4 regions of the Mesorhizobium sp. CAU 1741 genome follow, and region 4 is predicted to be linked to each of the others. Evidence: predicted binding sites of a transcription regulator. Region 4 holds the regulator's gene; each other region holds the start of a gene.
What was found. The regulator PhoB, encoded in region 4, activates phosphate uptake and scavenging genes when phosphate is short. The targets are predictions, from matches to a motif close to TGTCATNNANCTGTCAT.

Region 1 (2,201 bases), on a different contig from region 4:
TCCCCGCTCCGTTGTCGAGCCCTTCGACGCCGTCGAATTTCGGCCCGGGGAAGTCGAGATGGCTGTGGCCGGTGACCACGGCGTCGATGCCGTCCACCCCGGCGACGAGGATCGAGGCGTTCTCGAGATTTTCCTCATATTGCGGCGTGCCCATGCCGGAGTGGGACAGGGCAATGATGATTTCCGCGCCCTCTTCCTTCATCTGCGGCACCCACGCTTCCGCCGCCTTGACGATGTCCCGCGTCATCGCCTTGCCGGCCAGGTGCTTGGAATCCCAGTTCATGATCTGTGGCGGCACGAACCCGATCAGGCCGATGCGGATCGGGTGCTCGTTGCCGGCGCCGTCGGTGACGGTCCTGTCGATGATGACATAAGGCTTGAGGAACAGGTCGTCGTCACGGCCATTGGCTGCAAGGCTGCCCTTGGTGACGTTGGCGCACACGACCGGGAAGTCGGCGCCGGCGATCGTGTTCATCATGAAGTCGAGCCCGTAGTTGAACTCGTGGTTGCCCAGCGTCGAGGCCTCGTATCCCAGCACGTTCATCGCCTTGATGACCGGGTGGACGTCGCCTTCCTTCATGCCGCGCTCATAAGCGATGTAGTCGCCCATCGGGTTGCCCTGGAGGAAGTCGCCATTGTCGACGAGGATCGAGTTCGTCGCCTCGGCGCGGATCGTGTCGATGATCGTCGCGGTGCGTGCGAGACCCATCGTGTCGTTGGGCCGGTCGCCATAATAGTCGTAGGGAAAGACATGGACGTGCAGATCGGTGGTTTCCATGATGCGCAAATGCGCCTGGTTGGCCTGTGCGCGCGCGGAGAAGGGATGCAGCATCACGAACGCCCCGGTGGCGGCCGAGCCTGCCAGGAATGAACGCCTGGAGATGGAGGGAAGCATCGCGGGCATTGTCGGTCTCCGTCGGATCGGTTGTCAAAGGCTGAAGCGCATGAATGTCGCGCTGTCGATCGCGCGAGTCCAGCAGCATTCGATGACGGGTTGATGAAATTTCACCGGCTATTGAAGGGCCGGAATGCGGCAATCGCCTGATCGCTCAGGCGGCGTTTCCACTCTGCCGCGATTGCGGAGCCGCTTCTGCGTCCGGTTGCAGCATGCGCTTTGCCTCGCTGGCGAAAAAGATCGGCAGTTCCTCGGGCGGCATCGGGCGCGCGAAGAGATAGCCCTGGAGGCTGTTGCAGCCGAGCCCCTTGAGAAAGGCCGCCTGCTCGGCGGTCTCCACCCCTTCGGCCGTGACATGCAGGTCGAGTGCACTGCCGATGGCCAGGATGGACTTGAGAATGCTCACCGCCCGCCGCTCGCTCCTGTCGCGCGCCACCAGCGACTGGTCGATCTTGAGCTTGTCGAAAGGCACGTCCTGCAGCGAGGAAAGGCTCGAATAGCCGGTGCCGAAATCGTCCATCGCCACGGTCACCCCGAACGCCTGCAGCCGTTTGACGGTCCTGCGCACTCGATCGACGCCGCTGAGGAAGGCACTCTCGGTGATCTCGAGTTCGAGGCGTTCGGGTTTAAGCCCGGATGCCCGCAATGCCTGCAGAACATTGGCGCCAAGATCGTCGCGGTCGAGTTGCCTTGGCGAGATGTTGACCGCAACGCCGATAGCCTCCGGCCAAGCAGTCGCCTGCCGGCATGCTTCCTGAAGCGCCCATTGCCCGATCTGTTGGATGCTTCCCGTCTGCTCCGCGATCGGGATGAACTCGCCCGGCGACACGAACCCGAAGCGGGGATGACGCCAGCGCAACAGCGCCTCCATGACCAGTGCCCGGCCGGTGACCGCATCCACTATCGGCTGGAAGTAGAGGGTGAACTCACGGCGATCAACGGCATTGCGCAAGTCGCGTTCGAGAATCTTTCTATAGGAATAGGCGACGCCGTCTTCCGCGCTTGCGAGATGCACGCGGTTCACGTCGTCGGCCTTGGCGTTGTAGAGCGCGATGTCGGCAAGCTGCATGACGGCGTGCGCGTTCTGCCCGTCGTCCGGCATCAACGCGATTCCGGCGCTGGCGCCGATGCGAAAAAGTCCCGCCGTGGCCTCGATCGGGCGCGAGACCGCCGAGACCATCGATTGTGCCAGTTGCCGCACCTCCGCGCGCTGCGTGCCCGCCGCAATCTCCAGTATGGCGCCGAATTCGTCACCGCCCATGCGCGCGAGGAAAGCGCCCGCCGGCATCTCCGCGACCATCCGCTC
Region 2 (2,201 bases), on a different contig from region 4:
TTTCACCGCAACGTGACTTTCCGTTGAGCCTTCGCCTGCCTAATCTGAGAGCAATCGGACGAGCCCGTCGTGGCTCTGACAAAGGCAATCGGGACAATTCGGTGGTCGTGAACTTTCTCAGGCTCGCTGCGGCGGCATATCTTCTTGTGCTCCCTTCTGGCGCGATCGCCGGGGAGGATGTCAAGAAGCCGCGTGCCGTGGTCGAACTGTTCACCAGCCAGGGCTGCACGTCATGTCCAAAGGCCGACGCGATGCTGACCGAGATGGTCGCCCAGGGCGACGTTGTCGCGCTCGCCTATCATGTCGACTACTGGGACTACCTCGGCTGGCGCGACACATTGGCCAACCCCGACAACACCGCACGCCAGCAGGAATACAGCCGCACCTTCGGCAACCGGTCGGTCTATACGCCCCAGGTGGTGGTCAACGGCCGCAAGCAGATCAATGGTACGAAGCGCCTGAAGATCAATCACGCGATCGACCGCATGGAGGGCACCGCACACGGAATGACGGTGGACGTGGACATATCCTACCGTGACGAGTCGATCGTGATCGAAACGGGCGATGCCGGAAAGACCGTCGAAGACGCCCAGATCGTGCTGATCTATTTCAAGCCGGCCACCAAGGTCGAGATCGCTCAGGGAAACAACACCGGTCGCAGCTTCACATATGTCAATGCCGTCGCGGGCTTCCACAGTGTGGGTATGTGGGACGGCAGCGCCACGAAGCTGGAGTTGCCGATCAGCGAGATGGCAAAGAAGGGAGCGGGCGGCTGCGCCGTTCTGGTCCAGAAGATGCTGCCCGACGGACTGCCGGGTCCGATCCTCGGCTCCGCCATCATCACCCGCCAGGAAGGCTGGTAACCCGCCAACAAAAGACCGACGCTGATGTGGTCAGCGCCGGCGGATATATTTGGGATCAACGTACCGTCGATGTTCCGGGATTTTACCCGGAGTTGGTTCGATCCGACCGGACCCCGTGGGCGGGGGGCTTGGGGTTACAGGGCCTTGCCGGACCGAACCGTCTCAGGCAACACGAGGATGTTTGCCCGACATTGGGGCCGCAGCTTGGGAAAAAAGCGGCAACAATGTGTCGCTCCATCACCTCTCGCGACAATGTGTGGCCGTCCGTGATCGGGGCGGCTTTTTCTTGAGCGCCGCGCGCGAAAGGTTCCGACGTCGAATTGGCCATTCCGGTCTTGCAATTCGAGGTTTGAAGGGCGACCTTGGCTGTGTCGTCGAATTGTCACGAAAGGCCAGCAAATGACCGATCACGGCACCGGTGGGGAGGGTAGGGAAGATTCCGCAATATTGATCCCGCTGCACGAGGCGCGGCGGGAGCGGGACAACATCCCGGTGACGTTCCAGAGGCGCGAACTGGACCAGATACTCAAGGTTTACAGCATGATGGTCGCGGCGGGAGAATGGCGCGACTACGCAATCGATCACCTGAAAGAGCGCGCGGTCTTCTCGGTGTTCCGGCGCACCAGCGAGGTGCCGCTGTTTCAGATCGTCAAGACGCCCGCGCTGGCGCGCAAGCAGGGTGCCTTTTCCGTGGTGGCTGCGAGCGGACTCATCATGAAGCGCGGCCACGATCTCGAGCGGGTTCTTGCGGTGTTCGACAAGGCGTTGAAAGTGGTGCGCGCCTGATCACGAAGGACGCGCGTAATCGACGCGATTCGCATCAGCGATTTGCCAGATCGAGCGGATGGACGATCATCCCGCCGGCGCCTTCTTTGATGAATGCCTCGATATTGTAGACGTCTCGCAGGCGATCCGGCGACAGCACCGCGCCCGGCGCACCGTCCGCGGCAATGGTGCCGGCATCGAGAAGCACCAGCCGCGTGCACCAGCGTGCTGCGAGTCCGAGATCGTGAAGGCAGGCAACGACGCTGCCTCCCTCTTGAGCAAGGCCCGAGAAGACCCGCATCAGGCTGATCTGGTGCGCCGGGTCGAGCCCCGCGGTAGGCTCATCGGCAAGCATCAGGGGTGCCTCCTGGGCAAGGGCCCGTGCAATCACCACGCGCGCCTTTTCGCCACCCGAAAGCTCTGTCGCCGGCCGATTGGCGAACGCGCCTATTTCCATGCGTTGAATGGCGCGATCCACCGCATCAACGTCCGCGGCGGATACACGCGCGAATGCAGGCAAATGCGGCGCGCGGCCAAGTTCGACAAGCCTCCGCACGCTTACCGGCCAGGCGA
Region 3 (2,201 bases), on a different contig from region 4:
CAGGTCGCCACGGCGGAAGCTCTCCTTTGCCTTGTCGACGAGCCTGGCATATTCGCCCGGCTCGTGGTCGGCACGCGGCGGGATGCGATCGGACTGGCGGAATGGCTCGGTCGGCGTTTCGCGCGGCAGCCCTTCGGTGGAGAACCCATCGCCGGCATAGTCGTAACGGTCGTGCCAAGCCTTGGCCTGGTGATGATCCACGACGAGGATTTCATCCGGCAGGTAGAGAACCAGGTCGCGCTGGCTCTGCGCGCGCTCAAGCTTCTGCTCGACATGGTCGAACTGAAACGCCAGGTCGTAGCCGAACGCGCCATAGAGGCCGAGATTGCTGTCTTCAGGCGACCGGAAGAGGTCCACCAGCGCGCGCAGGACGGTGAAGACGGTGGGCACGCGGCTGCGTTCTTCCTCTGCGAAGACCCTGCCCGCCTGCGCAACCTGCAGGTTCAGAAGCCGGTTCGAGGCTTCTTCGATCGTCACCTCGCCCAGGGTCTTCACGGCCTTCTCGATGGTCGGCAGCAACACCTCACCGCGCTTGTTCAGCGCCTCGATCCGCATCGCGCGGCCGCGCGCGCTGACCACCAGCGGCGGATCGATCATCGCCGTGTCCCAGCGTGTATAGCGTCCTGGATATTCGTAGTTGGACGAGAAGACACAGCCGCGCCGCGAATCCAGCGCGTCGATGTAGGTCTCGATCGCTGCCTCGTACGGTGTGTCGTGGCGTTGCCTGGTAATCGCGATGCCACCGGCGGTAACGAAACGTTCCGCACCGTTTTCAAGCAATTCCACTGTCATTCTGGTGTCTCCATCCGTTTCCGCCGCAGGCGTTCCGGATCAGCTTGAAAACAAAATGGCCGCCCGGAAATCCGTTGCGGCCATCCCTTTTCCACGCGCATGCGCTCAGTTGGCCGCTGTCAGCAGGCCCACCACCACAGGTTCGAGGTCGAATGCGTGTTCATGGCAAAATCCATAGCGGCGAACGACGGCGGCGGCAAGCGCATTTCTGTGGGCTCGTATGCCCCGCCTGGCGTCACGGCGGTGTCACGCGGATCATCTAGGCGGACGGCGACGCCGGACTGAAAGGAGCCAGCCTTGGCCTACGCCACCAATGACGATTTTGCCCTGCATTTCACGTCCACCCGCAAGGAGAAACCGCCGCGCTACCTGGGCACGCGGTACGACCGCGAAGGCAATTTTCTCTACGAACCCGGCAATACCTTCGTCTCGCATGTGACGGATGGCTCTGCAACGCAGGCAGCGATCGTCGCCGTTCGGGAGAGGCTGATGGCGATGCCGCATGCGGACCATTTCACCTTTACCCCGGTGGCCAGCCTCCACAAAACGCTGTTCCAGGGTGTCACCGACAACCGGCGCAGCCGGCCGTTCTGGCCAAGCGGCCTCTCATGCGAGGCAAGACTTGAAACCGCAACCTCGTGGATGGATGCCAGAATCGCTTCCTTCAGCGTCGCCGCACCGTTCCGTATCAAGGCCGATATGGTGACCCCCTTGGGGATCGTCGTCTCCGGCCTGACGGAGGACGATGAAAGGGTGATGCGCGACGCGCGTGATGCGCTCGCCGACCTGCTTGGCTACCGCCATCCCGACCACGAAGACTACACATTCCACATCACGCTGGCCTACCAGCTCGAATGGCTGCCCCCGCAATGCCAAGACACCTATCTGGCAGCACTCGACGACATCAAGGCGGAACTCGAAACGTTTCCGCAGGGGCTCGAACTCGACTTGCCGGCCTTCTGCGCCTTCGACGACATGAAAGAGTTCAAGCCGCTTCGCTTCATCGGCTAGCGCTTCAACGCAGGATGTCCTCGGCGTTGATGCGGCGCCAGGCAGCTTCGATGAACGAATAGAGCGCGAAGGCCACCAGCCCGACGCCCATCAGGGAAAGCAGGATGCCGCCGAACGGCAGCCCGGTAATGTAGTTGAGGGCGTCACTCAGACCCGGAGTTTCGCCGCTGCCGTCACCGCCGGCAGTCAGGCCACGCGTCGCGAACAGGATGCCAATGATGAGAAACGTCAGGCCCCGCGCGATGAGCCCCGTGCGGGCGATTGGATCGAGCGCCTTTTCGAACTGCTGCGGAGCAGCGATATGCTTGCGATAGCCCTTGCGGACCGCCTTCATGATGTGCGCACCGGCCACGATCACGAACACCAGCGCAAGCAGCCACGCTGCCGGTCGCGCGCCG
Region 4 (2,201 bases):
ATCGCCAAGCGCCAGCCGATGGCGCAGGACCTGCGCTCGGTGGTGGGCGCGATCCGGATGGCGGCCGACCTCGAGCGCATCGGCGATCTGGCCAAGAACATCGCCAAGCGCGTCAATGCGGTGGGCGAGGGCGCAACGCCGCGCAAGCTGTCGCACTCCATCGAGGCGATGGCGCAAATGGTGATGGAGCAGGTGGCTCTGGTCATCTCCGCCTACGAAGCGCGCAACGCCGAGGGGCTGATAACCTTGCGTGCGGACGACGAGAACATCGATATCCAGTACACTGCGGTGTTCCGCGAGCTGCTGACCTACATGATGGAGGATCCGCGCAACATCACGGGCTGCACCCATCTGCTGTTCTGCGCGAAGAATCTGGAGCGTATCGGCGACCACGTCACCAACATCGCCGAAAACGCCTACTACATCGCCACGGGCCGGCAATTGCCGCTGCATCGGCCGAAGCACGACGAGACGTCGGTCCAGGGCTGACGACGGAAGACGGAAATATGATTGCACCGAAGATCATGGTGGTTGAGGACGAGGAGCCGCTGGGCGTACTCCTCAAGTACAATCTCGAGGCGGAAGGGTACGAGGTCGAGGTCATCATGCGTGGTGACGAGGCGGAAATGCGCCTGCGCGAAAGCCAGCCCGACCTGCTCGTGCTCGACTGGATGGTACCGGCGGTGTCCGGCATCGAATTGTGCCGGCGCCTGCGCATGCGCCCGGAGACCGAACGCTTGCCGATCATCATGCTGACGGCGCGCGGCGAAGAAAGCGACCGGGTTCGCGGCCTCGTCACCGGCGCGGACGATTATCTGGTGAAGCCGTTCTCCACGCCCGAACTCATTGCGCGCGTGCGGGCGCTGCTGCGCCGGGCGCGGCCGGAGGTGCTGTCCTCGGTGCTGAAGGTCGGCGACATCGTGCTCGATCGCGAGACGCACCGTGTGCATCGCGGCAAGTCTGAAATTCGGCTCGGGCCGACGGAGTTCCGCCTGCTGGAGTTCATGATGCAGCATCCCGGCAGGGTGTTTTCCCGCGGTCAACTGCTCGACAATGTCTGGGGCGAGACGATCTATATCGACGAACGCACCGTCGACGTGCATGTCGGGCGCCTGCGCAAGGCGGTCAATCTCGGCAACATGGCAGACGTCATCCGCACGATCCGTGGTGCCGGCTACGCCATCCAGGAGGGATAGGCCTGGCCGCCGCCCTGTGGCCGGCGCTTCAGACCACTTCCTCGCTTCGCACGGGGGCTGCAGCAGCGCCTCTGGCGAAGATTTCCTGATCGACGAACGTCAGCGCCTGGCGGGCGCAGCCTTCGCGGATAAGCGGTATCTCGTCCGGCTCCAGGTCAAACGAAATCGCCGCATTGTGCTGGCCGCCGGCGGTGCGGGCGATCGCCTCGCGCATCGTTGGCTCGATGACGTCGAAAGCCGAGGTGCCGAGGCCGACGATCGCCACCGGCGCCGGGTCGAACAGCGCGAACAGGCTGCCCAGCCCGAAACCGATCGCTTCTCCCGCGCGCTGGAATGCTTCGCGCTCGCGGCCGTCGTGATCGCGCGCCGCCGCCGCCATGGCCAGCATGGTTCCGTCGTCGATATCCGCTACCGGCAGTGCATGCTCGCCATCACCGCGCGCATGGCGGTAGATCGCATAGTTGCCGGCATAGGCTTCGATGCAGCCACGCCTGCCGCATCGGCAGAGCGCGCCGTTGGGCACGTGGATCATGTGGCCGAATTCGCCGCCCGACGAGTGCGACCCCGTGAAGAGTTCGCCCCGCAGCACCAGCCCCATCCCGATGCCATTGGACAGCAGGATGGTGAAGAAGTTGTCGCGATAGCGGTCCGGTTCGCGACCGCGCAGGGCGACCGCTATCATGTTGCAGTCGTTCTCGACGGTCACCGGGATGCCGAAGGCGGTTTCCAGTGCGTCGGCAAACGCGATTTCGCTGTGCGGGGTGATCGGCGACCACATCAGTCTGCGGGCGCTGGAGTCAGTGATGCCCTGGACCGCCATGGTGATGCGCAGGACGGGACCGTGGCCTGGCGGCGCACGCTCCATCAATCGCCGAACGGCGGAAATGACGTGATCGCACAGTTCGCCATCGGCCATGGTGAGTGTTGCCGGGCGGGAAATGTCATGGGCGATCGCCTTGCCGGTGTAGTCGATCAGCGCTGCGGACAGCGCGTTCAACGACAGCA

Region 1: AAFN84_RS01805 (bifunctional 2',3'-cyclic-nucleotide 2'-phosphodiesterase/3'-nucleotidase) is a predicted target of PhoB. The motif match lies at 987-1,003, and genes of this name have one in related genera.
Region 2: AAFN84_RS24310 (DUF2794 domain-containing protein) is a predicted target of PhoB. The motif match lies at 1,233-1,249, and genes of this name have one in related genera.
Region 3: AAFN84_RS02270 (DUF1868 domain-containing protein) is a predicted target of PhoB. The motif match lies at 1,026-1,042, and genes of this name have one in related genera.

The regions. Positions count from the first base shown of each region.
Region 1 is NZ_JBDOQP010000001.1:382,776-384,976, reverse strand. It holds gene AAFN84_RS01805 (bifunctional 2',3'-cyclic-nucleotide 2'-phosphodiesterase/3'-nucleotidase) at 1-904, opposite strand, end outside; gene AAFN84_RS01800 (EAL domain-containing protein) at 1,050-2,201, opposite strand, start outside.
Region 2 is NZ_JBDOQP010000008.1:72,675-74,875, forward strand. It holds gene AAFN84_RS24305 (DUF1223 domain-containing protein) at 108-863, shown strand; gene AAFN84_RS24310 (DUF2794 domain-containing protein) at 1,263-1,649, shown strand; gene AAFN84_RS24315 (ABC transporter ATP-binding protein) at 1,684-2,201, opposite strand, start outside.
Region 3 is NZ_JBDOQP010000001.1:479,150-481,350, reverse strand. It holds gene AAFN84_RS02275 (anthranilate synthase) at 1-792, opposite strand, end outside; gene AAFN84_RS02270 (DUF1868 domain-containing protein) at 1,090-1,803, shown strand; gene AAFN84_RS02265 (DUF1206 domain-containing protein) at 1,808-2,201, opposite strand, start outside.
Region 4 is NZ_JBDOQP010000007.1:165,126-167,326, forward strand. It holds gene phoU (phosphate signaling complex protein PhoU) at 1-489, shown strand, start outside; gene phoB (phosphate regulon transcriptional regulator PhoB) at 510-1,196, shown strand; gene AAFN84_RS23260 (ROK family protein) at 1,225-2,201, opposite strand, start outside.